DNA from 2 places in the Gulosibacter sp. ACHW.36C genome. Region 2 is predicted to be linked to the other one. Evidence: riboswitches for the same ligand, from Rfam matches in the RefSeq annotation. Region 2 holds a riboswitch; the other holds the start of a gene.
What was found. Region 2 has a riboswitch for FMN ahead of ribD (bifunctional diaminohydroxyphosphoribosylaminopyrimidine deaminase/5-amino-6-(5-phosphoribosylamino)uracil reductase RibD). Riboswitches for the same ligand answer to the same signal wherever they lie in the genome.

Region 1 (7,550 bases), 560 kb from region 2:
GCTGGCTCTGGCGACCGCTCGGCGTGCCCGAGGCGTCGCCGACGCCGACTCCGACCGAACCCCCGAGCATCTTCGAGGCCGAGGCGGGCACGTGCGTCGCCGAGTTCGACGACGCCTGGCAGCTCGAGTTTGACGATGTGCCGTGCTCGCAGCCGCACGCCGCCGAGGTGATCGGCACGGTCGACGCGACCGACTACGTCGACGCCGGTGCCGACTGGCCGGGCGACGACGCGCTCGCGGACTGGGCCGTGCTCGCGTGCGAGGGACTCGACGACTACCCGAGCGACATCACCGAACTGCAGGTGCGCTGGCCGCTCGAAGGAGACTGGGCCGCCGGCGAGCGCAACTACGTCTGCTTCTCGGTGACCGACGAAGCGGCCGCAACGGCTTCCGCCACGCCAACGCAGTAGCCCGCAAAACTACGGCCGGCGTCCGTAGACGTGCTGTAGCACCCAGTCGTGCATCGTCACGGCCGCGGCCGCCGACGCGTTGATCGAGCGCGTCGAACCGAACTGGGTGATCTCGATTACCTGCTCCGACGCATCCACGGCCTCCTGCGTGAGCCCCGGCCCCTCCTGCCCGAAGAGGAACACGCAGCGCTCGGGCAGCGCGGTGGTCTCGATCGGCACGCAGCCGGGCACATTGTCGATGGCGAGAATCGGCATGCCGGCCTCGCGCGCCCAGGCCGCGAACGCCTCGATCGTCTCGTGGTGCACGACGTGCTGGTAGCGGTCGGTGACCATGGCACCACGGCGATTCCACCGCTTGCGGCCGACGATGTGCACCGTGTTCGCGCCGAACGCGTTCGCGCTGCGCACGATCGAGCCGATGTTCATGTCGTGCTGCCAGTTTTCGATGGCGACGTGGAACGGGTGCCGCGTCGTGTCGAGGTCGTCGACGATCGCCTGCATCTTCCAGTACCGAAACCGGTCGATGACGTTGCGAGTGTCGCCGTGCTCCAGTAACTCGGGGTCGTACCGGGGGTCGTCGGGCCACTCGCCCTGCCAGGGGCCGACGCCCCACGTGCTCAACTCGTGCGTTGGTGACTGCTCATTCATCTCGCTCTATTGTGCCGCTACGCGCTCGGCAGCAGGGCGTTCGTGTAGAGCGACTCGGGCGCAACCTCGGTGTCGATGAGGCCCGACGAGAACATGAACTCGGCCATCGCGGCCCAGGTGTCGGGGTCGTTCGTGAGCAGCGGCGCATCGCCGAGCGGCTCCATGAGCGGGATCGTCGCGTTGAGCGTCGCGAGCGCAGCGGCCTTCTGCTCGTCGCTCGTGAGGGTGGGCACGTACTTCGCGGTGATCTTGACGGCCTCCTCCGGGTTCTCGGCGATGTACTCGATTGCTTTCTGCACGGCCTCGAGCACCCGGCTCACGTCGTCGCCGCGGTCGGCGATTGTCGCGGCATCGGCGGCCACGGCCGGGCCGACGAGGGTCGGATGCGCGGGGTCGACCGCGTCGATCGTGCGAATCGCGAAGCCCTGCTGCTCGAACTGCACGGCGTCGTTGTTCGCGAAGCCCATCACCGCATCCACACGCCCGCCCGACAGGGCTGCCTGCTGCGTGTAGCCGATGGCTTGGATGTCCACGTCGTCCTGGCTCAGGCCCGCCTCGTCGAGCATCGCAAGCAGCGCGAAGTAGGTCTGGCCGTAGAGGCCGGGCAGGCCGACGGTGTGGCCCTTGAGGTCCTCGGCCGTCGTGATCTCGGAGTCCTCCGGCACGATGAGCACCGCGGGGTAGGTGTTGTAGAGCGTTGCGACTGACTGCAGGTCGACGCCGCCCGCGGCAGCCTGCGTGATCTCGTCGCCGCCGGCGTAGACGAGCTGCTCGGTGCCGCCCTTGAGCGCGCCGAACAGCTCCTCGCTCTCGCCGTGGTGGCGCAGTTCGACGTTGACGCCGGCCTCGTCGAAGTAGCCGAGATCCTCGGCGACGTAGAACGGCGCGAACTGCACGTTCGGGGTGTAGGTGAGACCGATGGTGAGGGTGTCGCCGGATGCGCCGCTCGCTTCGGGCGAGGATGCGCCGCCTTGGCAGCCGGCGAGGGCGAGTGCCGCGGCGGCCGCGACTGCGGCGGCGCGGACGAGTCGGGTAAACCTAGACATGCGCGGATCCTTTGGGGGAGGGCTCGGCCGGTGGGACGAGGTGAATCTCGTCAGTGTCGAGCGAATCGAGCGAGTTGAGGGTGTCGGCAGAGCGGGCGCGCGAGCGGGCGGTGAGCACCGCATCCAGCACGCGCAAAATCGTGAACAGGCCGACGGCGAGGATCACGAGCATGATCAGGGTCGCGAACAGGCCTTCGGTGTCGTTCGCGTCGCGGAAAAGGGTGAGCAGCATGCCGAGGCCGCGGCCGCCCATCGTGAACTCGCCGACGACGGCGCCGGTGATCGAGAGGGCGGTGCCGGCGCGCAGGCCCGCGAGCACGCTCGGCATCGCGAGCGGCGCCTCGACCCAGAGCAGGGTCTGCCACCAGTTCGCGCCGTCGAGACGCGCCGCTTCGATGACATCGCTCGGCAGGGCGCGCACGCCGAGGATCGTCGTGACGAGCATCGGGAAGAACGCGACGACCGCGCAGAGCATGGCGATCGGGGTGAGGCCGTAGCCGATCCAGAGCGCGAGCAGGGGCGCGACCGCGACGGCGGGGATCGCCTGTGACGCCGTGACGTAGGGCGTGAGCGCAAGGTCGACCCACACGACGCGGGCGATGAGGTAGCCGAGGGGCACCGCCACGAGCACCGCGATGAGCGTGCCGAGCAGCGCTTCGACGAGGGTGACGCCGGTGTACTGCAGCAGTGGGCCGTCGACGATCTCGGTGAAAAAGCGCACCGCGAGTGCGCTGGGCGTGGGCAGGAACTCCTCGCTGATGACGCCGCTGCGCACCGCGAGCTCCCAAACCGTGAGGAGCACGACGGCGAGGGCCGCCGGCGCGACAAAGCGCGGCCAGGCGCGGCTCGTGCGCTCCATCGGGTCCTCCAGATCTGGCCCCGGGGTTACGCACTGCTCGACGTTCGTGAACGTCAGGTACCGCGCGCCTCCCATCCGGACTTTAACCGTCGGTTTCGGAATTGCACCGAATCAGCCGCATCGTGAGATGCGGGTCGCGGACTTTACCGCCGGCTCGGATTTTCACCGACCCCGGAGCACGTGTACTCGTTCGTTCACTGTACACGCGCCCCGGAACCAGGCGACGGTTTGTTACTGCCCGAGCAATTCGTCCGTGGTGACGAGGGTGATGAGCGGGTCGAGCAGGCCGAGGAGTTCGAGTGCCTTCGCGTGGGCGTCATCGGTGCCGCCAGCGCAGGCGTCGGTCACCACGATCACCTTGCGGCCAGCGTCGATGGCGCCGAGGGCGGTGCCGAGTACGCAGCAGTCGGTGGCGACGCCAGTAAGAATGAGCGGCGTCGTGATCGGCAGGCGGGCGAGTTCGTTGCCCCACTTCGAGAACATTGGGGCGTCGAGGGTGTCGGATGCGGTGAGCGAGCCGATCTCGAGCTCCCACGCTGGGTCGTCGGGCGGGAGTCGAGTGGTGGGCCAGCGGTCGTAGTACTCGCGCCAGGTGCCAACCTCGGCAGGGTCGCGCACGAAGCGGGTGAAGATGGGCGGCGTCGAGACGGCGGCCGCGAGCCGTTCGATGTTGCGCAGGGCGGCGTCGAAGCCGGCACAGCACCACACACTGTCGGGGTCTCGGAAGACCCGCTGCATGTCGATGGCAATGAGTTGTGCGTCGGCGGGAATCACGGTGCTGCCTCCGAGATCGAGTTGAAGGATGCTCTCCTATCGATTGTGCCCCGGCGCGGGCTCAGTCGGCAGTGGCTTGGTTCTGCAACTCATGGAATGCGGCGACCGAGGCCGATTCGCCTGAGGCCACGACGTGGCGGCGCGCAATGAGCTCGGCCATCAACGGGTCCTTCATCTGGATGGCGTTGACGATCTTCTCGTGCTCGCTCAGCGAGTCTTCGAGGCGACCTGGCAGCCGGATCGTCTGCTGCACGATCTGCTGGTAGGCGAGCTGGTTCATGAGCAGGTCGTAGTGCACGGAGAGCTTCTGGTTGTCGGCCCCGCGCACCAGGGTCGTATGGAAGTGATGAACGAGTTCGGAATAGGCCTGACGATCGCCCGCGGCAACCGCGTCCTTTTCTTTTTGGACATTGTCGATCAATACCTCGAGATCTTCAGTGTGGCCTCGGCGAGTAAGCAGATTGGCCGCGAGCCCTTCGAGAGATTCCTTGAGCTGAAAGAGTTCGATGACCTCGCGCTGCGTGGGCTTGCGCACAAATGTGCCGACGCGCGGGCGGATTTCGATGAGGCCTTCAATCTTCAATTGTTTAAAGGCTTCGCGAATCGGTGTGCGACTGACGTCGAGTTGTTCTGCGAGGCGAGTCTCCGCGAGGAGGTCGCCGGGCATGAACTCGCCGTTGACGATCTTCGCTCGGATGCGGTCAAGTACCGGCGCATCGTCGGGCTGCGGTGACCCCATGGCTACCTCCGTTGCATGCATGTGGCGGGCACTTATGACATTACAGGAGTGCTCTTGTATGCCACAAGCGGAGATCGAGCCCAACAATCTCGCCAAAATTGCCCGGAAAACATGCTTGACACGATGTTGTGACCTGGATACGGTCATGATGTCATGCATACAAGATGCGTCACGGTTGATCCATGTGGCGCACTTGACGAGGGGATGATGGTGACCACAATCACAGATGACCAAGTGTCGAAGACGACCGCCTCCACCACCACCGTGGAACTGATCGATTGCGCGATCACGTTCCCTGACCAAGGCTCGGGCACCTACACGGCCGTTCGAGATATTTCACTAACTGCTGAAGCGGGCAAATTCACTTCAGTTGTGGGGCCAACAGGTTCCGGTAAGTCGACAATTCTCAACATGTCGGCCGGGCTATTGAACCCAACTCAGGGCACCGTTCTGGTGAAAGGCCGCGAACTCAAGGGCCTGAATAAAGAAGCTGGATATCTCTTTCAGCAAGACGCACTGCTTCCGTGGCGTACGGCGCTCGATAACGTCGCGCTAGCGCTGAACTATCGGGGCATCTCTTCTGCCGAGGCGAAGAAGGAAGCCACAGAGTGGCTTGCTCGAGTCGGTTTGAAAGGGTTTGAGAAGCGGTTCCCCGCTCAGCTCAGCGGTGGACAGCGCCGGCGCGTATCCATGGCGCAGATGTGGATCACGAACCCAAGCCTGATCCTCATGGACGAACCGTTCTCTGCCCTGGACGTGCAAACACGCCTCGTCATGGAGGGCGAGCTGCTCAACCTGTGGTCGGCAAACCGTGCGGCCACGCTCTTTGTTACGCACGATTTGGACGAAGCCGTCGCGCTGTCGGACGAAATCATTGTGCTCAGCGCCGGTCCCGCGAGCAACATCGTTGGCCGCTTCGAAGTGCCACTTGAACGGCCCCGTGACTTGCTTGAGATCAAGCGCGACCCGGTGTTTCAGCGCATCTACAGCGAGGTCTGGGACTGCCTCAAAGAGGAAGTTATGAAGACGTACCACCTGACCGAGGGGGAGGCGGAGTAGCCATGACGCAACTCGCATCATCCACAGAAGCCCTGATCACCTCTTCGGAGAACAATACGAAGACCAAGGCCGTGCGTCCCGCGCAGCAACTGCGCGCGAAGAAGGCACGCATGCTGCTGTACCAGATCATCGTTGGCGTCATCCTGCTGGCCCTGTGGCAGCTGGGTTCGACAACGGGTGTGCTGGACACTTTCTTCTTTAGCGAACCCACGATGGTGTTCTCGCGCATCGTCGAATGGTTTGCGACGGGTTCGATCTACACCCACTTGATCGCGACGACGCAGGCGACGCTCCTCGCGTTCATCATCGGTGTTCTTGGCGGCATGGCGTTTGGCGTGTTGTTTGGCCGAGTTGACTTCCTAGCGCAGCTGTTCGACCCGTTCATCAAGATGATCAATGCCCTCCCGCGTCTGGTCCTCGCCCCGATCTTCCTGCTGTGGTTCGGCATCGGCATTGGTTCGAAGGTTGCACTCGCGGCGACGCTGGTGTTCTTCGTCGTGTTCTTCAACACCCTCGAGGGCATGCGCAGCGTGCCTCGTGTGCTGGTCAACAACTCCAAGATGCTCGGTGCCTCCGAGTGGCAGCTGCTCAAGAGCGTGTACCTGCCGAGCGCGGTGAGCTGGATTTTCTCGAGCCTGCACACGAGTGTCGGTTTCGCCATTACCGGTGCCGTGATCGGTGAGTACCTCGGCGCCTTCAGGGGTATTGGTTACGTCATTGCCCAGGCGCAGGGAACCTTCGATACGACGAGCGTGTTTGCCGGCATGGTCGTGCTCATGGTCTTCGTCTTGATCATCGAATACTTCATCACGCTGGCCGAAAAGCGCCTCCTTCGCTGGCGCGCAGTCGGCACCAACTAACAAATTCACGACGGTCTGCAAGATCTTTAGCTTTAGGAATTAGTCATGAGGAACAAACTTTCACGACTCGCCGCCGGACTTACTGTCGCCGCGTTGGGTATTGGTCTCGCAGGTTGCGCTGATAGCGGCAGCGCATCTCAAGCAAATTCCGGTGACGCAACAGTCATTGCTGTTGCCGGTCTGACCAACCTGCACAACATCCCGCTCGTACTCGCTGACGAACTCGGCTACTTCGAGGAAGAGGGCGTGAACGTCCAGCTCAGCGACCTGCAGTCGGGCACCAAGGCCCTCGAGGCCGTCGAGTCGGGCTCTGCGCCGATCGCAGCAAGCTTCTACGACCACACACTGCGTATGCAGTCGAAGGGGCGCGGCTACACCTCCTTCGTCGTGCTCTCGGACAGTCCTGGCGCTGTGCTGGCGACGCCTCCGAGCAGCTCGGGGGAAGTCACGAGTATCGCCGACCTCAAGGGGCAGCCGGTCGGTATCGCCGCTCCCGGCTCGGCGGAGCAAGCGTACTTCGAGCAGGCGCTGCAGGAAAACGGCATGGAGCTCTCGGACGTCAGCCTCGTCACCACCGGCACCGGCTCGAGCGCCGTTGCAGCCATGGAGGGTGGACAGGTCGTCGCAGGATGGATGTTCGAGCCCGCGTTCTCGCAGTTCGAGGAGCGCAACGACGGAACCGGCATCCTGATCGACACCCGCACCCATGAGGGCACGACGGAACTGTTCGGTGAAGGCGGGTACGCGGCAGAGACCCTCTACACCAAGAATGAGTGGCTTCAGGCCAACCCCGACACTGCCCAGGCAATCGTCAACGCCACCGTGCGGGCCATCAAGTGGATGCACGAGCACACTGCCGAGGAGATCGCCGAGGCAATGCCGCAGGACCTGATCGGCGACGACTTCGACAGCTACGTGGACGTGCTCGACAAGAACCTCGAGATCTACACGGACGATGGCCTGATGCCGGAGGGAGGGTACGAAGCCAACGTGCAGCTCCTGGAGTCGGCTGAGGGACTGACCGACCTACGCCCGACCGAAACGTTCACGAACGAGTACGCGGAGAAGGCAAATGAAGCCAGCGAGTAATCTGCCGTCAACGGCTCGCGCGGCGGTTGTTCGCGAGTACGGGGCACCCCTTACGCTCGAAGAAAT
Region 2 (7,550 bases):
TAGATCGGCGCCTCGTGTTCCTCGAGCAGGCGCTCGACGGTTTCGTGCACGGGGGTGAGCACGTATTCATAGCTCAGCGGCACGGGGCGCGTCGCGCCGGCGACGAGCTCGGTGGGGCGGCCGGTGCGGCGGGTGAGGTCGTCGCGCAGCGCGTCGGTGTCGCCGAGCGTCGCCGACATGAGCAGGAACTGCACGCGCGGCAGCAGGAGCAGCGGCACCTGCCAGGCCCAGCCGCGCTGGTGGTCGCCGTAGTAATGGAACTCGTCCATCACCACCTGGTCGACGTCGGCCGCCTCGCCGTCGCGGAGGGCCTTGTTCGCGAGGATCTCGGCGGTCGCGCAGATGATCGGGGCGTCGGGGTTCACCGAGCTGTCGCCCGTGACCATGCCGACGCGCTCGGCGCCGAAGATCTCGACGAGGGCGAAGAACTTCTCACTCACGAGCGCCTTGATCGGCGCGGTGTAATAGCTGCGCTTACCCTCCGCGAGCGCGATCGCGTGGGCGGCGATGGCGACAAGCGACTTGCCCGTGCCGGTCGGGGTCGCGAGCACGACGTTCGCGCCCGAGACGAGGTGCACGATCGCCTCGTCCTGGGCGTCATAGAGGTCGATCCCACGCCCGCTCGTCCACTCGAGAATCGCGTCGTAGACGTGGTCGGGGTCGTAGGGTGCCCCCGGGTCAGCGAGGGTCGGGATGAGCTCGGGCAGGGTAGGCATCCCCTCGATCATCCCACGCGCCTGCGACGTGATTACGACGTATCGTAGAGCTGTGAGTTTGCTGCGCCTCGAGAACGTGCCCGCGCCGGGCGTCGACTCGCGTTCGCGCGCCGCGACTCGTCGGCGACGGATGCGCCTCGCGCTCGTCGCCGCATCGTTCTCAACCTTCGTCGCGCTCGCCTCGCACCTCATCGCCGGCGGCGAACTGCCGGGCCTCGCGGGCATCCTCGTGCCGCTCGCGCTCGCCTACGTGTTCTCGCTCTGGCTCACGCCGATTCGCTCAAGCTGGTTGCGGCTCGGCCTCTCGGTCGGGCTGAGCCAGTTCGTGTTCCACGCGATCTTCACGATCGGCGCGCCCGCCGGCGTCGGCGGCGGCACCCTCGCACACCACCACGCGTCGAACGCCGAGATGGCGAGCGCGATCGCCGCGCACACCCAGTCAGCGTCGGTCTCGGTGCACCTCGGCCACGACACCCCACTCATGTGGGCGATGCACGGCGTCGCGGCGCTCGCGACGACGCTCGTCCTGTTCTTCGGTGAGGCGATCCTGCGCCGCCTGAGGCTCGTCGCCACGACGGCGCGCGAGTTCTTCGCGTTCCTGCTCGTGCTCGTGCGGGCCGTCACGCCGCGCCCGAGCGCGGCCCCGGCACCCCTCGCGCTGCCGTGGGTGCCGCGCCTCGCGGCCCGCGTCGCCGCGACGGCACCCCGACGAGGGCCGCCGTCGCGCGTATTCCTCGCGCACTCCATCCTGGCGTAGCTCCCCCGGCAGACGGGGTGCTCGCTGTGCGCGACGACCCCCGGCCCTGCCACATCGCCAACGCACTCAGGAGCATCCCTATGTCTATTTTCCGTACCGCCACCACGACCTTCCGGACCCTCACCGCACTCGCCGCGGCGGGCCTCCTCGCCGCCACCCTCGCCGGCTGCAGCGGCGCCCAGGCCGGCGCCGACGACGCGGCCCTCATCATCACCGACCCGTGGGTGAAGGCGACCGATACCGACATGACCGGCGTGTTCGCGTCGATCGAGAACACGTCGGGCCACGATGTCGTCATCGAGTCAGCCACGGTCGAGGGCGCCTCGATGACCGAGCTGCACGAGACGATCGTGCAGTCCGACGGCTCGAGCCTCATGCAAGAGATCGAGGGCGGCTTCGCGATCGCCGACGGCGAGACGCTCGAGCTGCAGCCCGGTGGCAACCACATCATGCCGATGGGCCTCGAGTCGGCGATCGAGCCCGGCGACGAGGTCGCGGTGACGCTGACGCTCGACGACGGCACCGAGGTCGACTTCACCGCGACGGCGAAGGAGTACACCGGCGCCGAAGAAACCTACGCGCCCGAGTCCGGGCACGAGGGGCACTAGTCATGGCCGCCGTTCGGGGGCCGCGGCGCCGCGACGTGCTCGTCGGCGCCGCCGCCATCGGCGTCGGCGCGGCCGCGGGCGTGGCGGGGGTGCGCCTGAACGAGCGCCTCACCGAGGCCGCGCCGCTCGGCCAGCAGCGCCGCGAGGCGAACGACGCATCCCTGCCGCCGGGCCTCGGCGTCGAGTCGGCGCACGCCGTGTTCATCGGGCTCGACCTCGCACCGGGGCTCGAGCGCGACCGCATCGCGAGCTTGCTGGGGCTCCTCCACGACGACGCGACGCGCCTCACCCAGGGCGCCGCGCCGATCGGCGACCAGGAGCCCGAGCTCGCCGAGCAGCCCGCGAACCTCGCGGTGACGTTCGGCTTCGGCCCGGGCCTCGTCGAGCGGGTGAACCCCGCCGCGCGGCCCGAGTGGCTCGCGCAGCTGCCGGCGTTCTCGATCGATGCGCTCGAGGATCACTGGAGCGAGGGCGAGCTGCTGCTGCTCGTGACCGGCGACGACCCGCTCGCGGTCGCGCACGCGCAGCGCATGCTGCTCAAGGATGCGCGGGCGTACACGACGATTCGCTGGCAGCAGCAGGGGTTCCGCAACGCCCACGGCGTCGCGAAGCCCGCCACGACGCAGCGCAACCTGTTCGGGCAACTCGACGGCACCTCGAACCCGATCCCGGGCACCGACGAGTTCGAGACGGTCGTGCGCATTACCGAACCGGGCTGGCTGCAGGGCGGCACGAGCCTCGTGCTGCGGCGCATCGAGATGAACCTCGAGACGTGGGACGAGGTCGACCGGCCCGGCCGCGAGGCCTCGGTGGGGCGCCGCCTCGACACGGGCGCGCCGCTCACCGGCACGCACGAGCACGACGAGCCCGACTTCGAGGCGGTCACCCCGCAGGGCTTCACCGTGATCAACGCGGCGAGCCACGTGCGGCGTTCGCGCCCCGACGACCCGAGCCAGCGCATCTTCCGCCAGCCCTACAACTACGACCTCCCCGTCTCCCCTGCGGCGGGCGAGGATGCGGTGGGCGGCCAGGGCGCGCAGGTCTCGAACTCGGGGCTGCTGTTCGCGTCGTTCCAGGCGAATCCGACGCTGCAGTACGTGCCGATTCAGCAGCGCCTCGCCGACGCCGACCTGCTCAACACCTGGACGACGCCGATCGGCTCGGCGGTGTTCGCGATCCCGCCGGTGACCGGCGATTTCCCCGGGCAGGCGCTGTTCGACGCCTAGCGCGCGTGGCGAAGTGTTACGACGGGGGTCTTGTGGCACGGGGTGCGGCTGCGTAGGGTTACCGCCAGCAACATGCTCCGGGGTCGGTGAAAGTCCGAACCGGCGGTGATAGCCCGCGACCGCAGCCCGTGCCCGACGCCTCGGCGTCGGGCACGAGCCGCGCTGATCTGGTGGAATTCCAGAGCCGACAGTCAAAGTCTGGATGGGAGGTGCATGGCTGCCGAGGTCTCCTCGGCAGTGGCGTGATTGCGTGCACGCGTCTCGTTTCCCCGGTGTGGTTCGACACCGGAAGGAAACGCAGTGCAACTCACCCCCGTCGACGCGATGCGGCGCGCCATCGAGCTCGCCGCTCGCGGCCCCGAGCGCGGCCCAAACCCGCGCGTCGGTGCCGTGCTGCTCGCGCCCGGCCCGGCCTCGGCGCCGCGCGAGGTGCTCGGCGAGGGCTGGCACCGCGGCGCTGGCACGGCGCACGCCGAGGTCGCGGCGCTCGCGGATGCGCGGGCTCGCGGCCTCGACGTGCGCGGCGCCACCGCCGTGGTCACCCTCGAGCCGTGCAATCACACCGGCCGCACCGGGCCGTGCGTCGATGCCCTGCTCGACGCGGGCATCGACGAGGTCATCTATGCCGTCGACGACCCGAACCCCGCCGCAGCGGGTGGTGCCGCGCGGCTGCGTGCCGCCGGCGCCACGGTGTACGCAGGCCTCGAGGCCGCGAGCGCCGGCGAGCTCATCCGCGCCTGGGCCACGCCGGCTCGGCTCGGCCGCCCCTTCGTCACGCTCAAGCTCGCGTTGACGCTCGACGGCAAGATCGCCGCCGCCGACGGCACGAGCCAGTGGATCACTTCCCCCGCCGCGCGGGCCCACGCGCACGGCGTCCGCGGCCGGGTCGACGCCATCGCCGTCGGCACCGGCACCGCCCTCGCCGACGATCCCGCGCTCACGGCCCGCACGCCCGAAGGCGCCCTCCTGCCCGAGCAGCCGGTTCGGGTCGTGCTCGGCGCCCGCGAGCTGCCCGCATCCGCCCAGCTGCGCGCCGGCCTCGCGCCGCTGCTGCAGCTGCGCACCCACGACGTCACCGTGGCGCTCGCCGAGCTGGCCGAGCGGCACATCCACCACGTCCTCGTCGAGGGCGGCGCGACCGTCGCCGCGGCGCTGCTGCGCGCGGATGTCGTCGACGAACTGCACGTTTACCTCGCGCCGCTGTTGCTCGGCGAAGGCACCGCCGCGGTCGCACCGTTCGGCGTCAGCACGCTCGCCAACGCGCGCCGCTGGCGCTTCGACGCCCCCGAGCCCCTCGGCCCCGACGTCTTCCTGCGCGCCCGCCGCGCCACCGACCCCACCCCAGAAGGAGCCTGAAATGTTCACTGGACTCATCGAAGCGCGCGGCGAGGTGCTGCGCCTCGACCACGAGCCGGGGCAGCCGGATGCTCGCCTCGAGATCCGCGCGCCCCGCGTCACCGACGATGCCACCCCCGGCGACTCGATCGCCGTCAGCGGCGTCTGCCTCACCGTCGTCACGGTCGCCGACGGCAGCTTCACCGCCGACGTGCTGCCCGAGACGCTGCGCCGCACCGCGCTCGGCGACCTCGCGCCCGGCGCGCCGGTCAACCTCGAGCGCGCGCTCGCCGCATCCGCCCGACTCGGCGGGCACATCGTGCAGGGCCACGTCGACGGGGTCGCGACCCTCGCCTCCCGCACCGCGGGCGAGCGCTGGGATGACCTCGTGTTTGAGGCGCCCCGCGAGCTGCTGCGATACGTCGCCGAGAAGGGCTCGGTCGCAGTCGACGGCATTTCGCTCACCGTCACCGGCGTCACGGCGCGCGGCTTCGGCGTTTCGATCATCCCGACGACCTCGCGCGACACGACGCTCGGTGCCCTCGAGGTCGGCGCCCGCGTGAACCTCGAGGTCGACGTGCTCGCGAAGTACGTCGAGCGCATGCTGCAGTGGCGAGAGGAGGAGGCGCGATGAGCACGACCGGCTCCCCCGACCTCGATCGGGCCATCGACGCCCTCCGCGCCGGTCTGCCCGTGCTCGTCGCCGACGCGGCCGACCGCGAGAACGAGGTCGACGCGATCTTCGCCGCCGATCGCGCGAGTGCGAAGTGGGTCGCCTGGGTCGTGCGCCACTCCTCCGGCTACCTCTGCGCGCCCCTGCCGGCGGCACGTGCCGATGCCCTCGAGTTGCCCCTCATGGTCGCGCAGACCCAGGACTCGCTGCGCACCGCCTACGCCGTCTCGGTCGACGCCGCCGTCGGCATCACTACGGGCATCTCGGCCGCCGACCGCGCGACGACGCTGCGCGCGCTCGCGAACCCTGACGCGAAGCCGAGCGACCTCATCCGCCCCGGCCACGTGCTGCCGCTGCGCGCCGTGCCCGGCGGCGTGCTCGCCCGCGCCGGCCACACGGAGGCAGCCGTCGACCTTATGCGCCTTGCCGGCACGGGCGAGGTCGGCGCGATCGCCGAGCTCGTGCACGACTCGGGCGAGGTCATGCGCTACCCCGAGGCCGCCGCGCTCGCCGAGCGCGAGGGCCTCCCCCTCATCACCATTGCCGAGCTGCGGGCGCACCGCACCTCTCACGAAAGGACCGTTGCATGAGCCGCGAAGGCGCCCCCACCATTAATCTCTCGCACCTCGACTCGTCGGCGGGCTCGCTGCGCGTCGCGATCGTCGTCGCGAGCTGGCACCGCGACATCACCGACGCGATGCTCGCCGACGCCATCACCGTCGTCGAGGCGGCCGGCGGCACCGCCGAGGTGATCCGCGTGCCCGGTACCTTCGAGCTCTCGGTCGCGGCGATGCGCATCGCCTGCAGCCCCCAGGCGCCCGACGCGATCGTCGCGCTCGGCGTCGTCGTGCGCGGCGGCACCCCGCACTTCGACTATGTCTGCCACGCGGCGACGGATGGGCTCGGTCGCGTCGCGCTCGACACCGGCATTCCCGTCGGCTTCGGCGTCCTCACCTGCGACACCGTCGGGCAGGCCCTCGAGCGCTCGGGCCTGCCCGGCTCGCTCGAGCGCAAGGGCGCCGAGGCGGCGGAGGCGGCGATCGCGACCGTCGTGGCACTCGCTGAGTACCCGCGAGGCTGAGACCCGGTTAGGTCGGCGTTCACTTCGGTCGCTCGGGTGCCGCGCATGCGCAACGACGCGTGCGACCGGGCCTTACGAGATGCACTGATTCACCTCGGCGCGCGCAAGATGCTCCGCAAGGTTGGCGTCGAGGGAGTTGCCTGGCACGTCGTGAACGTCTGGGTCCGGCGAAGGCATTCGCGCTCCCCGAGGCCGTCAGCGCCACTTCCACTCAGCCGCATCGCTGACAGCGCCACTGTCATTAGCGCCGCGGCGCGGCGCTCGCGCTAGCCCGAGAACGCCTCGCCCTCGACCTGCGGCGGCTGCCGGCGGAAGCCACCCGTGAGCGACGCAAGAATGACGATGCCGATCACGAGCCAGACGGCGCCAATGATGAGGGCGTTCGAGTCGAGCTGCGTGAGCAGGCCGATGATGACGATCGCGCCGATCGAGGGCGCGACGTAGTCGAGCAGCACGTTGACCCGCTTGCCCTCGCGACGTGCCTTCACGGCGAGCACGATGACCGAGATGTTCACCATCGCGAAGGCGATGAACGCGCCGAAGTTCACGAACGAGGTCGACGTGGCGACGTCGAGGAACATCGCGATGAGGCCCACGACACCGACGACGACGATCGAGCCCCACGGGGTCTGGAAGCCGCGGTGGAGGACCCCGAAGATGCGCTTTGGCAGCACACCGTCGCGGCCCATCGCGTAGAGCAGGCGCGAGCCCGAGGCCTGCGCGGCGAGGCCCGAGGTGAACTGGGCGATGATGAGGCCCGCGACGAAGATCGCCGAGAACACGTTGCCGCCGATCGTCTGCGCGATCTCGAACGCGGCCGACGACTCGTCGGTGAAAGTGCCGCCCGGATGCACGAGCTGCGTGAAGTAGGTGACGACGATGAAGATGCCGCCGCCGATGAGGGCGATGAGCAGGATCGCGCGGGGCATGACCTTCTGCGGGTTCTTCGTCTCTTCGGTGAGCGTCGTGACGGCGTCGAAGCCGAGGAACGAGTAGGCCGCGACCGCCGCCGCCGCGATGACGTTCGAGAACTGGGCGTTCTCGCCCACGAACGGCGAGGCACTCACGAGCGCGTCCGCACCATCCGCGCCCACGACGCTCGCAATGCTGAGCACGACGAAGATTGCGATGACGAGGAACTGGAAGGCCATGAG

Region 1: another riboswitch for FMN. It lies ahead of M3M28_RS00085 (ABC transporter permease); the one in region 2 lies ahead of ribD (bifunctional diaminohydroxyphosphoribosylaminopyrimidine deaminase/5-amino-6-(5-phosphoribosylamino)uracil reductase RibD).

Annotation. Positions count from the first base shown of each region.
Region 1 is NZ_CP097160.1:12,569-20,118, forward strand. Features, by position in the region: gene M3M28_RS00070 (septum formation family protein) at 1-410, shown strand, start outside; gene M3M28_RS00075 (TrmH family RNA methyltransferase) at 420-1,058, opposite strand; gene M3M28_RS00080 (ABC transporter substrate-binding protein) at 1,076-2,104, opposite strand; gene M3M28_RS00085 (ABC transporter permease) at 2,097-3,038, opposite strand; FMN riboswitch at 3,023-3,146, opposite strand; gene M3M28_RS00090 (cysteine hydrolase family protein) at 3,195-3,737, opposite strand; gene M3M28_RS00095 (GntR family transcriptional regulator) at 3,799-4,623, opposite strand; gene M3M28_RS00100 (ABC transporter ATP-binding protein) at 4,711-5,535, shown strand; gene M3M28_RS00105 (ABC transporter permease) at 5,538-6,395, shown strand; gene M3M28_RS00110 (ABC transporter substrate-binding protein) at 6,441-7,484, shown strand; gene M3M28_RS00115 (zinc-binding dehydrogenase) at 7,468-7,550, shown strand, end outside.
Region 2 is NZ_CP097160.1:577,360-584,909, reverse strand. Features, by position in the region: gene M3M28_RS02575 (DEAD/DEAH box helicase) at 1-716, opposite strand, end outside; gene M3M28_RS02570 (hypothetical protein) at 769-1,473, shown strand; gene M3M28_RS02565 (copper chaperone PCu(A)C) at 1,554-2,081, shown strand; gene M3M28_RS02560 (Dyp-type peroxidase) at 2,084-3,307, shown strand; FMN riboswitch at 3,377-3,525, shown strand; gene ribD (bifunctional diaminohydroxyphosphoribosylaminopyrimidine deaminase/5-amino-6-(5-phosphoribosylamino)uracil reductase RibD) at 3,608-4,663, shown strand; gene M3M28_RS02550 (riboflavin synthase) at 4,665-5,276, shown strand; gene ribB (3,4-dihydroxy-2-butanone-4-phosphate synthase) at 5,273-5,905, shown strand; gene ribH (6,7-dimethyl-8-ribityllumazine synthase) at 5,902-6,396, shown strand; gene M3M28_RS02535 (APC family permease) at 6,663-7,550, opposite strand, start outside.